Regions from separate parts of the Nonomuraea sp. NPDC005730 genome, predicted to be linked through region 1. Evidence: riboswitches for the same ligand, from Rfam matches in the RefSeq annotation. Region 1 holds a riboswitch; each other region holds the start of a gene.
What was found. A riboswitch is a leader RNA that binds a small molecule or an ion and turns the genes downstream of it on or off. The one in region 1 is predicted to bind cobalamin.
Positions count from the first base shown of each region.

Region 1 (5,847 bases):
GGCGGAGGCGGGCCGCCCGCGCGAGCGCGCCGACGCCGCCCGCAACCGCGCCAAGGTGCTCGCCGCGGCGGCCGAGCTGTTCGCCACCCGCGACCCGCGCGGCGTGACGATGGACGACATCGCCAAGGCCGCGGGCGTCGGGCGGGGCACGCTCTACCGCCGTTATCCCGACACCGTCTCGATCGCGCAGGCCCTGCTCGACGAGCACGAGCGCGTGCTGCAGGAACGCCTGCTGCGCGGCGACCCGCCACTCGGCCCCGGCGCGCCCCCCGCCGACCGGCTCGCCGCCTTCTACGCCGCGATGGTCGACCTGCTGGACGAGCACATCTCGCTCGTCCTGGGCGCCGAGCAGGGCGCGCTGCGGTACGCCACCGGCGCCTACGGGTTCTGGCGGGCGCACGTGCGGGTGCTGCTGGCGCAGGCGGGCGTCCCGGAGACCGAGGCGCTGGCCGACATCCTGCTCGCCCCGCTGGGCCCCGAGGTCTACGCCGAGCAGCGCAGGCGCGGGCTCACCCCCGAGCAGATCACCGCCGCCCTGGCCCGGCTGGCGCACGGCATCGTCGACCGGGAGGCCGGGCGCTGACCGCGCCGGCGGCGGCCCACCCCCAGGCCGCCGCCTTGTCGTACGGGTCGACGTTCCTGAAGGCCATCCCGACGATCTCCTCGACGTCGAGGGGCCGGCCCGTCCCGCCTGCCCGCTCCGGTCGCGGGGTTACGCGGTGAGGGCGTCGTGCAGGAAGCGGCGGATGTCCGCCCGCGCGTCCTCGGCCTGGGGGGCCAGGACCGGCATGCTGAGGAAGGCGTGCCCGGCCCCCGGGTACTCGGCCAGGCGGGCGGGGGTGCCGGCGGCCTGCAGCGCCTCGGCGTAGCGGCGGCCGTGGTCGGCGATCGGGTCGTGGGTCGGCACCGCCACGAACGCCGGGGCCAGCCCGCCCAGGTCGTCGGCATGCAGCGGGGAGAGCGCGCGGGCGTCCGTTCCCTCGGGCACGGCGAGCCGGTGGAACAGCCGCAACACCGGCACGCTGAGCGTCGGGGTGTCGGCGTACTGGGTCATCGAGGGGTGGTCGAACATCGTCCCGGCCACCTCCACGGCGGGGTTGACCAGCACCTGGGCCTTCAAGGGCAGGCCGGCGTCGCGGGCCCTGATCGCCGCCAGGGCGCAGATCAGGCCGCCGCAGCTCTCGCCGAACAGGACGGTCCGCGCCGGGTCGACGCCCCACTGCGCGGCGTTCTCCAGCACGTGCCGGAGCACGTCCCAGCCGTCGTCGGCGGCGGCGGCCAGCGGCGTGCGCTGGTCGAGGAGGCGGTGGTCCACCGAGACGACGACGGCGGGCAGGTGAGCGGCGAGGTGGCTGTTGACCCAGTCGCTCTGCGGCGCCGTGCCGACGAAGCCGCCTCCGTGCACGTGGAGCACGAGCGGCAGCACGTCCCCGCCGCCCGGCTCGGCCGCTGCTCGCGGCCGGTGGACCCGGACGGGGATGTCGCGGCCGGGCAGTGCCACCGTCCGCCAGTCGATGGTGACGCCGGGGTCCGGCCGGCCGGTGATCGCCTGTGCCTCGACGGAGGCGCGCAGCCGGTTCTCCGCCTCGGCGTAGGCGGCCAGTTCGGCGGCGGTGACGGTGTCCCAGTCCGGCACGACCGGACGCAGGCCGGTGGAGGTCTCGCTCATGGACGTCTCCTCAGAGTTTCGCTACTTGAAGTTTCGATACCTAAAGTAGCGAAAACGTGGCATCGCCGGCCTGTGACGTCGATCACATCCATCCGCCTCGCGGTCCGCGGACAGGACGGCCTGGCCGGCCTTGCGGCAGGCGGGCGGATCGCAGCCTGGGTTCTTCGCAACACGACATGTTGGGTGTGACTTTTTGATCCGCCCTATATATGGTGTCTCCCGCAGCCGGTTCGGTCGCCCCGCCAGGGCGGCCGAGGCAAGAGGGAACCCGGTGGAAATCCGGGACTGCCCCGCAGCGGTGAGTGGGAACGACCGCCGTCAGACGCACTGGGCCGAAGGCCTGGGAAGCGACGGCCAGTAGGCAGCGACAGCATGCCCATGAGTCCGAAGACCTGCCGGCGCGCCGCGCGCGATCATGCGTGCGCGGCTGCTCCGAGGCCGCGCGGGACGGTGGACGGACTGGCGAGAGGGCTGTGGCGCCTCGCCGTCCGCCTCCTGCGCGCGTTCTCGGCAACTGACCGAGTTCACGAGGGGAGAGCGCAGTGACGGTCACAGGGGACCCGATGACGGACCTGGCCGGGACGGCGCGGGCGGACGCCGACAGGTCCGCGCCGCGGCGCGTCCAGATGCAGGTGCGCAAGCGCAACGGCACCGCGGAGCCGGTGGACGTCAACAAGATCGTACGTGCGGTGGAGCACTGGGCGACCGATCTGACGGACATCGACCCGATGCGGGTGGCCACCAAGACGATCAGCGGCCTCTACGACGGGGCCACCACCGCCGAGCTGGACCGGCTGTCCATCCAGACGGCCGCCGAGATGATCGGCGAGGAGCCGCAGTACTCGCGCCTGGCCGCGCGGCTGCTGTCGGGCTACATCGACAAGGAGGTCCGCGGGCAGGGCGTGGCCTCCTTCAGCCAGGCGATCCGGCTGGGCCACGCCGAGGGGCTCGTCGGCGACGAGACCGCCGAGTTCGTCAACGCCAACGCCCGCAAGCTCGACGACGCCATCGACCTCACCGCCGACCTGCGGTTCGAGTACTTCGGGCTGCGCACGGTCTATGACCGCTACCTGCTGCGCCACCCGTCCACCCGGCTGGTGGTGGAGACGCCGCAGTACTGGCTGCTGCGCGTGGCCTGCGGGCTGGCCGAGACGCCCGCCGAGGCCGTCGGCTTCTACCGGCTCATGTCGTCGCTGGCCTATCTGCCCAGCTCGCCGACGCTGTTCAACTCCGGCACCCGGCACACCCAGATGTCCTCCTGCTACCTGGTCGACTCGCCCCGTGACGAGATCGGCTCCATCTACGACCGTTACGCCCAGGTGGCACAGCTGTCGAAGTTCGCCGGCGGGATCGGCATCTCCTGGTCGCGGGTGCGCTCCCGGGGCGCGCTGATCCGCGGCACGAACGGGCACTCCAACGGCATCGTCCCGTGGCTGCGCACGCTCGACGCGTCGGTGGCCGCCGTCAACCAGGGCGGCCGGCGCAAGGGCGCCGCCTGCGTCTACCTGGAGCCCTGGCACCCGGACGTCGAGGAGTTCCTGGAGCTGCGCGACAACACCGGCGAGGACGCCCGCCGCACCCACAACCTCAACCTGGCCAACTGGATCCCCGACGAGTTCATGCGCCGCGTCGAGGCCGACGGCATCTGGTCGCTGTTCGACCCCGACGAGGTCCCTGAGCTGCCCGACCTGTGGGGCGAGGCGTTCGAGGAGGCCTACCGCGCCGCCGAGCGCGACGGCCGGTACGTCCGGCAGGTCAAGGCCCGCGACCTGTACGCCAAGATGATGCGCACCCTCGCCCAGACCGGCAACGGCTGGATGACCTTCAAGGACGCCGCCAACCGCCTGTGCAACCAGGCGGCCGAGCCCGGCAACGTGGTGCACCTGTCCAACCTGTGCACCGAGATCGTCGAGGTGTCCAGCGACGCCGAGACCGCGGTCTGCAACCTGGGCTCGGTCAACCTCGCCGCCCATCTGACGGGCGCCGGGCCCGACCGCGGCATCGACTGGGAGCGGCTGCGCGCCACCGTCCGCACCGCGGTCACCTTCCTCGACCGGGTGATCGACATCAACTACTACCCGAGCGAGCAGGCCGCGGCCAGCAACCCGCGCTGGCGCCCGGTCGGCCTCGGCGTGATGGGCCTGCAGGACGTCTTCTTCGCCCTGCGCCTGCCGTTCGACTCGGCCGAGGCCAAGGAGCTGTCCACCCGGATCGCCGAGGAGATCTACCTGTCGGCGCTGGAGACCTCCGCTGGCCTGGCCGAGCGCTTCGGCGCCCACCCCGCCTACGACCAGACGTGGGCGGCGCGCGGCCGGCTCCAGCACGACCTGTGGGGCGAGAGCGGCACGCAGGCCGAGCGCTGGGACGCGGTCCGCGAGCGCATCGCCGCCCACGGCCTGCGCAACTCGCTGCTGATCGCGATCGCGCCGACCGCCACCATCGCCTCGATCGTCGGCTGCTACGAGTGCATCGAGCCGCAGGTGTCCAACCTGTTCAAGCGCGAGACCCTGAGCGGGGAGTTCCTGCAGATCAACAACGCGCTGGTGGCCGAGCTGAAGTCGCGCGGCCTGTGGGACGAGCGCGTCCGGGCGGCCATCAAGCAGGCCGAGGGCTCGGTGCAGGGCATCGCCGAGCTGCCCGAGGACGTGCGCCGGCTGTTCCGCACCGCCTGGGAGCTGCCGCAGCGCGCCCTGATCGACATGGCCGCCGCGCGCTCGCCGTTCATCGACCAGAGCCAGTCGCTCAACCTGTTCATGAGCGCGCCGACGATCGACAAGCTCTCCTCGATGTACCTGTACGCCTGGAAGTCCGGCCTGAAGACCACCTACTACCTGCGCTCGCGACCGGCCACCCGCATCCAGCAGGCCACCGTGCCCCTCGTGAACAAGTCCGAGGAAGCCCTGGTCTGCTCCCTGGAGAACCCCGAGTCGTGCGAAGCCTGCCAGTGACCCCCGAGGAGAATCCGATGTTGCTCGACCCGGGCATGAGCCTGACCCTGCGGCCCATGCGCTACCCCCTGTTCTTCGACCGCTACCGCGACGCGATCAAGAACACCTGGACGGTCGAGGAGGTGGACCTGCACTCCGACCTGAAGGACCTGTCCAGGCTGTCGGCGGCCGAGCGCCACCTGGTCAGCCGCCTGGTCGCCTTCTTCGCCACCGGCGACACGATCGTGGCCAACAACCTGGTGCTCAACCTCTACCAGCACGTCAACGCGCCCGAGGCGCGCCTGTATCTGAGCAGGCAGCTGTTCGAGGAGGCGGTGCACGTCCAGTTCTACCTGAACCTGCTGGACACGTACGTGCCGGACGAGGAGGAGCGGTTCGCGGCGTTCGCGGCGGTGGAGAACATCCCCTCCATCCGGCGCAAGGCCGAGTTCTGCTTCCGCTGGATCGACTCCATCGGCAGCCTCCAGCGGCTGGAGACCCGCGACGACCGGCGGGCGTTCCTGCTCAACCTGATCTGCTTCGCCGCCTGCATCGAGGGCCTGTTCTTCTACGGCGCGTTCGCCTACGTCTACTTCCTGCGCTCGCGCGGCCTGCTGAACGGGCTGGCCTCGGGCACCAACTGGGTCTTCCGCGACGAGTCCATGCACATGGCCTTCGCCTTCGACGTGGTGGACGTCGTCCGGCAGGAGGAGCCGGACCTCTTCGACGAGGAGATGGCCCGCCAGGTCAGGGAGATGCTGGCCGAGGCGGTCGACTGCGAGGCGCAGTTCGCCGAGGACCTGCTCGGGCAGGGCGTGCCGGGCATGTCGACCACGGACATGCGCTCGTACCTGGAGCACGTGGCCGACCGGCGGCTGGCCCAGCTCGGCATCGAGCCGCTGTACGGGGCGAAGAACCCGTTCGCGTTCATGGAGCTGCAGGACGTGCAGGAGTTGTCGAACTTCTTCGAGCGGCGGGTGTCGGCGTACCAGGTGGGGGTGACCGGCTCGGTCAGCTTCGACGCCGACTTCTGACCCGTACGGATCCACGACGTGAAGACCCCCGGCGGGGTTCGACCCCGCCGGGCACCGGGTTCGCCGGCCCGGTCAGGCGGGCTCGGGGCGGTTGTCCTTGCCGTCCAGCCAGAGCACGTCGGACTCGTCGCGGTGGGAACCGGTGGTGCCGACGTGCTTGGCGTCGATCTGCGCACCCTTCTTGATCACGTGGACGAGGGCCATGGCGTGGCCGCGT
Region 1 is NZ_JBEXYK010000085.1:10,368-16,214, reverse strand. Features, by position in the region: gene ABZ444_RS47375 (helix-turn-helix domain-containing protein) at 1-583, shown strand, start outside; gene ABZ444_RS47370 (alpha/beta hydrolase) at 713-1,669, opposite strand; cobalamin riboswitch at 1,879-2,084, shown strand; gene ABZ444_RS47365 (ribonucleoside-diphosphate reductase subunit alpha) at 2,212-4,617, shown strand; gene ABZ444_RS47360 (ribonucleotide-diphosphate reductase subunit beta) at 4,635-5,630, shown strand; gene ABZ444_RS47355 (DUF4287 domain-containing protein) at 5,703-5,847, opposite strand, start outside.

Region 2 (5,847 bases), on a different contig from region 1:
GGGCGTTGTCGAGCAGGTAGCGGTGATCCGGGGCGGAACCGGGGCCGGCGAAGGGCTGCGATGCACTCATGCGTACATCTTCACGATCTTCCGCGTGCTGTGTCAGCACGACATCGGATGAAGTCAGGCACGACGCCTTGGGTATGCTGGCGCGGGTGCCCGGGGCTTTCGTGTTCCTGGGCGCGCGCCCGGCGCATCTGGGCCGTGACGAGGCGGAGGAGAACCACTCGCCACGCGCGGAGTTCGACGACGTGGTGCTGGACGACGGCGCGCGGCTGCTGGCCGAACTAGCGGTACGGCGACTGACCGCGTACGCGACGACCGCAGCGATGCAGCGATAGTGGCGCGACCGCATGATCGCCGTCACCGTCGCGCTGTCGGCCGCGACACCGGACGGCCCCTTCGGCGACCTCGCCGGCGCCTGCGACCTGACGCGGCTGACGTACATGGGAATGTCCCTCGGCGGGTGCGCCGCCGCCGGCGCCGCGCACGCCGACCCGCGCGGCCGCGCCGCCGTCAACCTCGACGGCATGCGCCTGATGCCCGACCTCTTCGGCCGCTCCGCCCGCGTGCCGGTCCTCGGCCTGTACGCGGACTTCGAGGGCGGCGGGCACCACAGTGACCTGTTCTACGAGGAGTTCCGCCATATGGGGCTGCGCGAGGAAGTCGTCCGGGTCAAGATCGCCGACGCCGGGCACCGGGACTTCACGGACCTGGCGCTGCTGCCCGACAAGCACCGCCTGGGCCACCTCGGCCACCTCGGCCTCGTGGACGGGGAGCGCGTCACCCGGCTCGTGGGGGCGCTGACGCCGGCGTTCCTCGACCGGTACGTCGAGTGCAGGGGCTCCGGGGCGCCGCCGCTCGGTGACGGAGCCGAACTCCTCGACGTCTCGCACGTGCGCGCATGGGCCACACGGGAGACGGCCTGACGCCCGTCTCCGTGTGCGCCCGCGGTGGTGCGGTTGATCGCGGCGACGGCCTCCGTCGTGGTGGTGTCGGGGATGTCCAGGCCCAGGAGGGTCACGGCCGCTCCCCGGCCTGGTCCACGACGCCGATCGCGACGCGGGTGGAGATCGACCAGGTCGTTCCCTTCTCGATGCTCCACTCCAGATGAGGAGGAACGGGGACCCACTCGCCGTCCTTCATCGTGAACATCAGGGCGCCGTTCGGCTTGGGATAACGCTCCTCATGGTCGGTGATCGCCGTCTCCCGCCGCGCCCGGTAGGCGTAGGTCGTGGGGTCCAGGAGGATTTCGACCTTGCGCCAGCCTTCGGCGACTTGAGAGACCGACACCGCGGGACGTCCCTCGGTGTCGGTCGCCGTCTCGTCCACCGTCACTCCGGGCAGCTTGGCTATCGCTTGGAAGATCGCGGCCTCGTGCTCCGGTGAGACGAGGTTCTGGCTGAGGGTCACGGCGAAGCGCAGGAAGATCCACTCGTCGTCGGCAGGGACCTGCCCCTGGTAGAGCTCACGGTATTTGGCCAGGAGCGCGTCAGGGTCGGTCGGCAGCGAGGCCAGCAACGCGTAGGTGTTCTCCGGCGCCCTCTCACCGGGATCGGAGGTCTGCAGCTTGCCGTTCACCAGATAGCCCACCCCCTTGCCGTCGGCCCGGGTCCAGAGCGGGTCGAGCGTCTCCGGCAGCGGTGTCCGCGGGGTGAGCCGTTCGCCCTGGTCGATACCCTTGTCCCAGCCCACGTCACGGTTCTCGGTGTAGATCCACTGGTCGCCGCGGGGCGGCGCGAACTCCTTCTCCTGTACGGCCGCCGCGATCCTGGTCAGCACCACCTGAGCGTTGGCGGCGGGCAGCGTGCGCTCTCCCTGGAACACGCTCACCCCGGTAGCGATGATCACGGCGCCGGCGGCCACCGCCAGCGCCCGGATCGCCCATCCGCGCCTGGAGCGTGGACGGCCGGCGCGGGCCAGGAGAGCCGCCCGCGCTGCGGCTTGGGCGTCGGGGGCCGGCGGCGCCGGGCGCGCCCAGTCCTCGCGCAGCCTTTCGAGGTCGTTCATGATCCGTCCCTTTCCAGTGCGGCTTGGATTCTTCTGCGGGCCCGGTGCAGTCGTGAGCGGGCCGTTCCGGCCGGGATGCCGAGCGCGCTGCCCGCTTCCTCCGAGGTCAGCTCCGCCCAGGCGACCAGGAGCAGCACGTCCCGATCGCGATCGGCGATCTCGGCGAGCGCCTCGGCCAGCCGGGACGTGCGGGCTCCCGCGTCGACGGCCCCGGCGACCTGGTCGGCGTGGTCCTCCACGGGGCTGTCGGCGCCCGCCTTGGCCAGGGCCCGGTACTGGCGTACTTCGGCGCGATGATGGCGGGCGATGAGGTTGGAGGCGATGCCGTACAACCAGGGCCGCGCGTCGGCGCGGGAGACGTCGTAGCCTGCCCGTTTGTCGAAGGCGATGAGGAACGTCTCCGCGGCGACGTCGTCGGCCAGGCCCGCGCCTAACCTGCGCGCGGCATAGCCGTGGATCTCGGGGTAGTAGCGGTCGAATATGGCGGCGAAGCGCTCCGGCTCCCGCCTGGACTGTTCGATGATCACGGCGTCCGCTGCCTGGGCCGGCAGCGCGCGTGACATCGAGGTCACCTCTCGATCCCTGGGTTCACACCGGTTCTTCACCGATCACGGGACAAGTGTTCACGACGTCTGCTCACCCCAGCCTGGCGGGAGCCGGCGCGGCTGCATACCGGAACCGGCCGCTGGTGATGAGGCCGCCGCCGATCGTCCCGATGACGAAGCCCAGTGACAGCAGGGCGCCGTTGACGCCGAGTTTCCGTCGTCATGTGGCCGGAGTGCGGCCGGTCGCGAAGATCGACCAGAGCCCTGCTGAAGGTACATCTGCCAGGTGCAGGACGAGCGGATGCGATCCGCTAAGGACGGAGCAAAGTCACCGAGCAGGAGAGCTGGCTGAGCAGCTCCAGTTGATCGAAATACAGGCGCAAACTCGTTATGAGTCCGTCTTCCACCGTGCAGACATAACAGCATCGCAAACGAACAGGGCGACCCGTCGCGGCAAGCACCTGACCGTCGGGCATGGTGTACGGCCCTCGATGGGTGCCCACCATGAGAAGCTCGTCGACGGTTGTGGCCTCACCTTCGGAGGACTCCGTGATCACCGCCCGGACGTCGGGGAATGCCGCCCAGAACTCCTCCAGATAGGAGGCCAGCTCGCTGTGTCCCTGAGATACGCCTTCGGGGCTGATGGACACCCCGGTCGGGCTGAAAGTGCGAAGTAGCGCCTGCATATCGTGAGCGTTGAACGCGTCCGTATAGCGGTCGCGCACCTCGCGGGCAACATTCATGGCACCGGATCCCTCCCCAATCGCTCGATGCCCAACCTGGCTCCCGATATGCGGTCGAATCACCAACGCATGCTAGATCCGCAGTCCTGACTGCCTTGGCACGGAGCGGGGTGGCGGCGAACCCGGGACGGGGCGTACCTGGCCGGCGACCCGGGGGCCATCGTTCGCATATTGACGCGAACGTGAGGAAAGGATACGTTCCGGTAGATTTCACGGTTGTCCAAGGGAAATCCGGTGAGATGCCGGTGCGGACGCGCCACTGTATCCGGGACGTGGATCCCGGGAGCCAGGTCGCTTGGCAGCCGTGACCTCGTGATATGGGACGCGTGACCCCTGAGGAGGCTTGACATGAGTGGGTTGTCCACCCCTTCGACGATTCCCTTTCCGCGCCTGCGCCCTTGGCTGCTGCTGGCCGTGCCCGTGCTGCTGCTGGTGGCCTACCTGGTTCTGATGGACAACGGCGCCATCTCCCAGACCGGCACCTTCCTGCACGAGCTGATGCACGACGGGCGTCACCTGCTCGGCGTGCCCTGCCACTGAGGGCCGGGCATGGTACGCACCTTCCTGGCCAGAGGTCTGCTCATCGGACTCCTGGCCGGACTGATCGCGGGCGCCTTCGCCTTCGCCTTCGGTGAACCTCGCGTGGATCACGCGATCGCCCTGGAGGAGGCCGCCGCCCGGTCCGGGTCGCCCGATCCGGACGCCGGGACGGCCGGGCACGGCCACGCCGAAGCGGCCGAGCACAGCCACGGCGAGGAGGCCGTGGTCGGCAGGCCCGTGCAGAAGGCGGGGCTGTTCCTGGCCACCGGCCTCTACGGGCTCGCCGTGGGCGGGGTGTTCGCCCTGGTGTTCGCCGGGCTGCGCGGGCGGGTCGGCCCACGTTCCGACGGGCGGCTGGCAGTGGCCGCGGCCGGTACGGCGTTCGCCGCGATCATCCTCGTGCCCTTCGTGAAATATCCGGCCAACCCGCCTGCGGTGGGTGATCCGGACACCATCGACAGCCGCACGCTGCTCTACGTGGTGATGATCCTCGTCGGGCTGGCGGCGACGGCGATCGCGGTGGCGACGGCCCGCCGCGTCGAGGGCGACCCGTGGGCGCGCTGGACGGCGGCGGCGGTCGCGTTCCTCGTGCCCGTCGTCGCCGCGTGGTGGTTGCTGCCGGCGGTCGACGAGGTGCCCGAGGGGTTCCCCGCCACGCTGCTGTGGGAGTTCCGGCTCGCCTCGATCGGCACGCAGCTCGTCTTCTGGGCGGCGTTCGGCGTGCTGTTCGGCTGGGCGAGCGACCGGGCGGAGCGACGCGCGGCGGCTCATCCGCTGGTCGCGGCGCCGAGCTGAGCAGGGTGCTGTTCGTCCGGCATGCCACGACACCGGGGATGCGGGCCGGCTGCTTTCCCGCCGACGAGGACGCCGACGCGGCGAGCCTGACCAGGGCCGCCGCGTTACGGCCCGTCGAGGCGTCGGCGGCCTGGGCCGCTCCCGGCAGGGCCGCGCGGCAGACGGCCGCCGCCATGGGGCTGGCGGCACGCGAGACCCCCGCCCTGGCGGAGGCGGACTGCGGCCGGTGGCGGGGCCTGCCGTACGGGCGGGTCGCGCTGGAGGAGCCGGACGCGCTGGCGAGCTGGCTGGCCGACCCGCACGCCGCCCCGCACGGCGGTGAGTCGCTGGCCGCGCTCGCCGCCAGGGTGGCCGGCTGGCTCGATTCGGTCCGGGACGAGCCGCGAGCCGTCGTGGTCTGCGACGCGGGCGTCATCAGAGCGGCGCTCGGCCACGTCCTGGGGCTGGATCCGCTGCGCGCGGCCCGTTTCGACCTGGCTCCTCTGTCCACCACCGAGCTGACCGTCGCGCGGGACGGCTGGCGGGTGGTCCACGTCAACCGGAAGGCCTGAGTCTTGATCGTCACCTATCCGTTCAGCGCCGTCGTCGGGCTCGACGACCTGAAGCTGGCACTGGTGCTGAACGCGGTGTCGCCCCGGGTGGGCGGGGTGCTCGTACGCGGGGAGAAGGGAACGGCGAAGTCCACGATCGTGCGGGCGTTGGCGGCCCAGTTGCCCACGGTGACCGTGGTGCCCGGCTGCCGGTTCGCCTGTGATCCCGTCGTACCCGATCCGGAGTGCCCGGACGGGCCGCACGAGCCCCGCGGCGAGGGGGTGGAACGGCCGGCCGCCCTGGTGGAGCTGCCGGTCGGCGCGTCGGAGGACCGGCTGGCCGGCTCGCTCGACGTGGAGCGGGCGCTGACGGAGGGGGTGAAGGCGTTCGAGCCGGGGCTGCTGGCGGCCGCCCACCGCGGCGTCCTGTACGTGGACGAGGTGAACCTCCTGCACGACCACCTCGTGGACCTGCTGCTCGACGCGGCCGCGCTGGGCACGTGTTACGTCGAGCGCGAGTCGGTGTCGGTGCGCCATGCCGCCCGCTTCCTGCTGGTGGGCACCATGAACCCGGAGGAGGGCGAGCTGCGTCCGCAACTTCTGGACAGGTTCGGGCTGACGGTCGAGGTCAGGGCGTCCCGCGACCCGGAGGAGCGCGCCGAGGTGGTGCGGCGGCGGCTGGCC
Region 2 is NZ_JBEXYK010000021.1:124,632-130,478, forward strand. Features, by position in the region: gene ABZ444_RS24530 (methyltransferase domain-containing protein) at 1-70, opposite strand, end outside; gene ABZ444_RS24535 (hypothetical protein) at 156-341, shown strand; gene ABZ444_RS24540 (hypothetical protein) at 354-929, shown strand; gene ABZ444_RS24545 (CU044_5270 family protein) at 1,021-2,010, opposite strand; gene ABZ444_RS24550 (RNA polymerase sigma factor) at 2,007-2,573, opposite strand; gene ABZ444_RS24555 (nuclear transport factor 2 family protein) at 2,867-3,298, opposite strand; cobalamin riboswitch at 3,483-3,612, shown strand; gene ABZ444_RS24560 (CbtB domain-containing protein) at 3,647-3,838, shown strand; gene ABZ444_RS24565 (CbtA family protein) at 3,848-4,633, shown strand; gene ABZ444_RS24570 (histidine phosphatase family protein) at 4,639-5,184, shown strand; partial or broken gene ABZ444_RS24575 (ATP-binding protein) at 5,191-5,847, shown strand, end outside.
Region 2: another riboswitch for cobalamin. It lies ahead of ABZ444_RS24560 (CbtB domain-containing protein); the one in region 1 lies ahead of ABZ444_RS47365 (ribonucleoside-diphosphate reductase subunit alpha).

Region 3 (5,847 bases), on a different contig from region 1:
GCGGCCGATCACCACGGGGGTGTCCGGCGCGCGGTGCTCCAGCAGCAGGTCCCGGGCGGCGGCGACCTGCCACGTACGGCTGCGCGAGGCCGGGTTGTAGATCGCCAGCACCAGGTCCGCCCGCGCGGCGGCGGACAGCCGCTCGGCCACCACCTCCCACGGCTTGAGCAGGTCGGACAGCGACAGCACGCAGTAGTCGTGGCCGAGCGGCGCGCCCGCTCTGGCCGCCACCGCCTGGGCGGCGGTCAGTCCCGGCACGACCCGCACCGGCACGTCCGGGAAGTCGGCGGCGGCTTCGAGCACGGCGCTGGCCATGGCGAACACGCCCGGGTCGCCGGACGACACGACCGCCACGCGGGCCCCGTCCCGGGCCAGCTCAAGGGCGTGCCTGGCGCGTTCCGCCTCCACCCGGTTGTCGGTGCGGTGGCGGCGCTGGCGCGGGTTCGGGGCCACCCGGTCCACGTACGGGCCGTAGCCGACGAGGTCGGTGGCAGCGGCCAGCGCCTCCTGCGCCTCCGGCGTCAGCCACGGCCGCCCCGCCGGGCCCAGGCCGACCACGGCCACCTCCCCCCGCCCCTCGTCCATCGGACGCTCGGGGACGAAGGTGCGCTCGGCCGGACTGGCGAGCAGGGCCAGCGAGAAGTACGGGACGCCGTCCGGGTCCACGTCCTTGAGCGGGGCGACCCGCTCGGCGCCCATGGTGGCACGCTCGACGTACCAGGCGTCGTCGAGGCGGCCCGCCTCGGCCAGCGCGTCGCGGACCTTCCCGAACGTGCGGCCCAGCTTGAGCACGGCGGCCGAGTCGGTGTCGCGCAGCCGCTCGGCCAGCACCTGCGCGGGCAGCGTGCCGGGCAGCACGGTCAGCACCTCGTCCCGCTCGACCAGCGGCCGTCCCAGCACGGCGGAGGCGGCGCTGACCGAGGTCACGCCGGGCACCACCTCGGTCGGGTAGCGGTGGGCGAGCCGCTTGTGCATGTGCATGTAGGAGCCGTAGAACAGCGGGTCGCCCTCGGCCAGCACGACCACGGTGCGGCCCGCGTCCAGGTGGGCGGCCAGGCGTTCGGCGCAGTCGGCGTAGAAGTCGTCGAGCGCCCCCTGGTAGCCGCCGGGGTGGTCGGTGGTCTCCGTGGTCAGCGGGTAGAGCAGCAGCTCCTCGATCTGGCCCGCGCGCATGTACGGCAGCGCGATCGAACGGGCGATGCTGCGGCCGTGCCGGGCGGCGTGGTAGGCGATCACGTCGGCCTCGCCGATCAGCCGGGCCGTCCTGACCGTGACCAGCTCGGGGTCGCCGGGGCCCAGGCCGACTCCGTACAGGCGTCCTGACATGGTCATCACTCCGTCTCGTTCGCGATGGCGTTGATCGCGGCCGCCGTCATCGCGCTGCCGCCGCGACGGCCGTGCACCACCAGGTGCTCCAGGTCGCTGTCGGCCAGCGCCTGCTTGGACTCGGCCGCGCCGATGAAGCCGACCGGGATGCCGAGCACGGCCGCGGGGCGCCCCGCGCCCTCGGCCACCAGCTCCAGCAGCCGGAACAGGGCGGTCGGCGCGTTCCCGATCGCCACCACCGCGCCCTCAAGGCGGTCGCGCCACAGCTCCAGGGCCGCGGCGCTGCGGGTGGTGCCGAGGCGTTCGGCCAGCTCGGGCACGCGCGGATCGCCCAGCGTGCACAACACTTCGTTGCCCGCGGGCAGCCTGCGCCGGGTCACGCCGGAGGCGACCATCATGGCGTCGCACAACACCGGCGCGCCGCCGCGCAGCGCCTCCCTGGCCCGCGCGACCACCCCCGGGGACCAGGCCAGGTCGGTCACGAGGTCGGTCATGCCGCACGCGTGGATCATGCGCACCGCCACCTGGGCGACCTCGGGCGGCAGGCCCGTGAGGTCGGTCTCGGCGCGGATGGTCGCGAACGAGCGCCGGTAGATCTCGGCACCGTCGCGGATGTAGTCGCTCACTCCTGGCGTTCCTCGTATCCCTTGATCGTCGCGATCATCTGGCGGACCGGGCCGCGAGGCAGGCCGCAGCGCCGCTCGCAACCGGCCCAGTGGACGGGCGTGGCGGGCGCGCGGCCGAGGCCCCGCACCCACTGCCCGGCATCCGCCCGCACGTCGGCGAGCGCCTTCGCGCAGCCGGGACGGCCGGTGCAGGCGGTGACCCCGGCCCAGGGGGAGTCCGGGTCGGTGGCGAGCCCGATGGCGGCCAGCGCCCGCTCGGTCCGGTCCGCCTCGCCGGGGGAGAGGTCCGGCAGGACGACGGTCCGCCAGGGCGTCAGGCGCACCGGCCGCCCGATGTCCGCGAGGGCTCCGGCCTGGGCGGACGTCAGCCGGCCGAGCGGCACGAGTGCCTCGATCGCCACGCGGCCGTCCCGCTGCGCGATCCTGCCCGCGGACGGGCGGCGCGCGGAGGCGGGCGGGGCGTCCGCGGCGTCCGCGGCGTCCATCCGGCCTGGTTCGCCGGCGCGCAGGCGGGCGGCGATCCTGACGGGGCCGTCCGGCAGCTCGCGGATGCGCCAGGCGCGCGGGCCGTCGGGGGGCAGCTCGTCCAGGAACGCCTCGGCGGCGTCGATCATGAGCGGGACGGCCGCGTCCGGGGCGACGGTCAGCCCGGTGTCGGTGCCGGCGAGCAGCAGGCGTCCGGTCGCCACGTAGGTGACGTCCGCGCCGAGCCCGGCGACGTCCCGCGTGCCGTCGTCCAGGGCGAACAGGAAGCGCCCCGGCAGGGCGGCCAGCCGGGGCCGCGCGCACAGCGCCCGGTCCAGGGCGTCCGCCATCGCCAGCACGTCCAGCAGCCCGTCCGGCCCGCGCCCGCTCAGCGGCGAGGCCAGGATGTTGCGCACCCGCTCGTGCGCGGGCGACGGCAGCAGCCCGGCCGCCGCGATCCGCCCGGCGAAGACCTCGGGCGAGCGCAGCCCCCGCACCTGGACGTTCGCCCGCGACGTCAGCTCGATCACCCCCGTTCCCAGCTCGGCCGCGCAGACGGCGAGCACGCGGAGCCGCGCGGCCGACACCGCGCCGCCGGGCAGGCGCACGCGGGCGAGCGGGCCGTCGGCGGCCTCGTGCACCTGGAGCGCCCCGGGACAGGCATCGGGCCGCGTACGTCCGGAAGATTCACCTACGGGCACGAAGGGATCGTAACGCCACTTCTGGGACGGGTCGCTCCTGTCGTAAGCTTCGGCGTAGGCGATGGCAATGGGAGGAAGCCGGTGCGAAACCGGCGCGGTCCCGCCACTGTGACCGGGGAGCGAACCCCACCACGAGGCCACTGCCCGGAAACGGGCGGGAAGGCCGGGGTGAGCGTCGATCCGGGAGCCAGGAGACTCCTGCCGTCGTGTCACCCGCGACCGGGGCGAGGACCCCGAGGGAGGAATGCGCCGTGCCTGGCGACAGCCGTACCGTTCTGCTGCTCTCCACCTCCGACACCGACCTGCTGAGCGCTCGCGCCTGCGGGGCGGGCTACCGTCTGGGCAATCCCGCCCGGCTGACCGCCGAGGACGTCCCCGGCCTGACGGAGGGGACCGACCTCGTCGTGGTGCGCCTGCTGGGCGGGCGGCGGGCCTGGGCCGAAGGGCTCGACGCGCTGCTGGCCGGGCCGCGCCCGGTGGTGGTGCTGGGCGGGGAGCAGGCTCCCGACGCCGAGCTGATGGAGCTGTCCACGGTCAGCGGCGGGGTGTGCGCCGAGGCACACGCCTACCTGGCCCATGGCGGTCCGGCCAACCTGGCCCAGCTGCACGCGTTCCTGTCCGACACCGTCCTGCTGACCGGGCACGGGTTCGAGCCGCCCGCCCCGGCCCCCACCTGGGGAAGGCTGGACCGCCCCGCCAGGACCACCGGCGGTCCCGTGGTGGGCGTGCTCTACTACCGGGCGCACCACATGGCCGGCAACACCGCGTTCGTCGAGGCGTTGTGCGACGCCGTCGAGGACGCGGGCGGGCAGGCGCTGCCGGTCTTCTGCTCGTCCCTGCGCGCGGCCGAGCCGGAGCTGCTGGACACGCTGCGCGCGGCGGACGCGCTGGTCGTCACGGTGCTGGCGGCGGGTGGCTCCCGTCCGGCCACCGCGGGAGCGGGCGGCGACGACGAGGCATGGGACGTCGGCGCGCTGGCCGAGCTCGACGTGCCCATCCTGCAAGGACTCTGCCTGACCACCACCCGGCAGGCGTGGGAGGAGAACGACGACGGGCTGTCGCCGCTGGACGCGGCCTCCCAGGTGGCGATCCCGGAGTTCGACGGGCGGATCATCACGGTGCCGTTCTCGTTCAAGGAGATCGACCCCGACGGGCTGACCGTCTACGTCGCCGACCCCGAGCGGGCCGCCCGGGTGGCGGGCATCGCGGTGCGCCACGGCCTGCTGCGGCACACCCCTCCCGCCGAACGGCGGCTGGTGGTGATGTTGTCGGCGTACCCGACCAAGCACTCCCGCGTCGGCAACGCGGTCGGGCTGGACACCCCCGCGAGCACCGTCCGGCTGCTGGCCCGCCTCGCCGAGGCGGGTTACGACCTGGGCGACGGCTTCCCCGGCGTGGCCGACCAGGACGGCGACGCGCTCATCCACGCGCTGATCGCCGCCGGTGGCCAGGACCAGGACTGGCTGACCGAGGAGCACCTGGCGGGCAACCCGGTCCGCATCTCCGCCGCCTCCTACGAGCGGTGGTACCGCACCCTGCCCGCGGCCCTGCGCGAGGAGATGGAACGGCACTGGGGCCCGCCGCCCGGAGAGTTGTTCGTGCACGAGGGCGACAGCGGGACCGACATCGTGCTGGCCGCGCTGCGGGCCGGGAACCTGGTGGTGATGGTGCAGCCGCCGCGCGGCTTCGGGGAGAACCCGATCGCCATCTACCACGACCCTGACCTGCCGCCGAGCCACCACTACCTGGCCGCCTACCGCTGGCTGTCGGCCGAGTTCGGCGCGCACGCGATGGTGCACGTCGGCAAGCACGGCAACCTGGAGTGGCTGCCCGGCAAGTCGGCGGGGATGTCCGCCGCGTGCGGCACCGACGCCGCCATCGGCGACCTGCCGCTGATCTACCCCTTCCTCGTCAACGACCCGGGGGAGGGCACACAGGCCAAGCGGCGCGCGCACGCCGTGCTGGTGGACCACCTGGTGCCGCCGATGGCCCGCGCCGACACCTACGGCGACATCGCCCGGCTGGAGCAGCTGCTGGACGAGCACGCCACGATCGCCGCCATGGACCCGGCCAAGCTGCCCGCGATCCGGGCGCAGATCTGGACGCTGATCCAGGCCGCCCGGCTGGACCACGACCTCGGGCTGGCCGACCGGCCGCACGACAGCGAGTTCGACGACCTCATCCTGCACGTGGACGGCTGGCTGTGCGAGGTGAAGGACGCGCAGATCCGCGACGGCCTGCACGTCCTCGGCCAGGCGCCCACCGGCCAGGTACGGGTGGACCTGGTGCTGGCCATGTTGCGCGCCCGGCAGATGTGGGCCGGCAGGGAGACGCTGCCCGGCCTGCGTGAGGCGCTCGGCCTGGCCGAGGACGGGACGGCGGGGCTGGGCGACGTGGACCGCGCGGAGACGACCGCCCGCGCCCTGGTCCAGGCCATGGAGGAGCACGCCTGGGCCCCGGAGGCCGCCCCCGCCGTCACCCGCGCGGTGCTGGACGGGACGCCCGATGTCGCCCCCACCTTGTTGGGCCCCGCGCCCGGGGAACGGGTGGAGCTCGTGGCGCGCGTGCTGGCCTTCGCCGCCACCGAGATGGTGCCGCGCCTGGCCCGCACCACCGACGAGCTCGACCACGTCCTGCACGCCCTGGACGGCGGCTATGTGCCGGCCGGCCCCAGCGGCTCCCCGCTGCGCGGCCTGGTCAACGTGCTGCCGACCGGCCGCAACTTCTAC
Region 3 is NZ_JBEXYK010000077.1:4,053-9,899, reverse strand. Features, by position in the region: gene ABZ444_RS45715 (precorrin-2 C(20)-methyltransferase) at 1-1,326, opposite strand, end outside; gene ABZ444_RS45710 (precorrin-8X methylmutase) at 1,332-1,952, opposite strand; gene cobG (precorrin-3B synthase) at 1,949-3,118, opposite strand; cobalamin riboswitch at 3,158-3,335, shown strand; gene cobN (cobaltochelatase subunit CobN) at 3,370-5,847, shown strand, end outside.
Region 3: another riboswitch for cobalamin. It lies ahead of cobN (cobaltochelatase subunit CobN); the one in region 1 lies ahead of ABZ444_RS47365 (ribonucleoside-diphosphate reductase subunit alpha).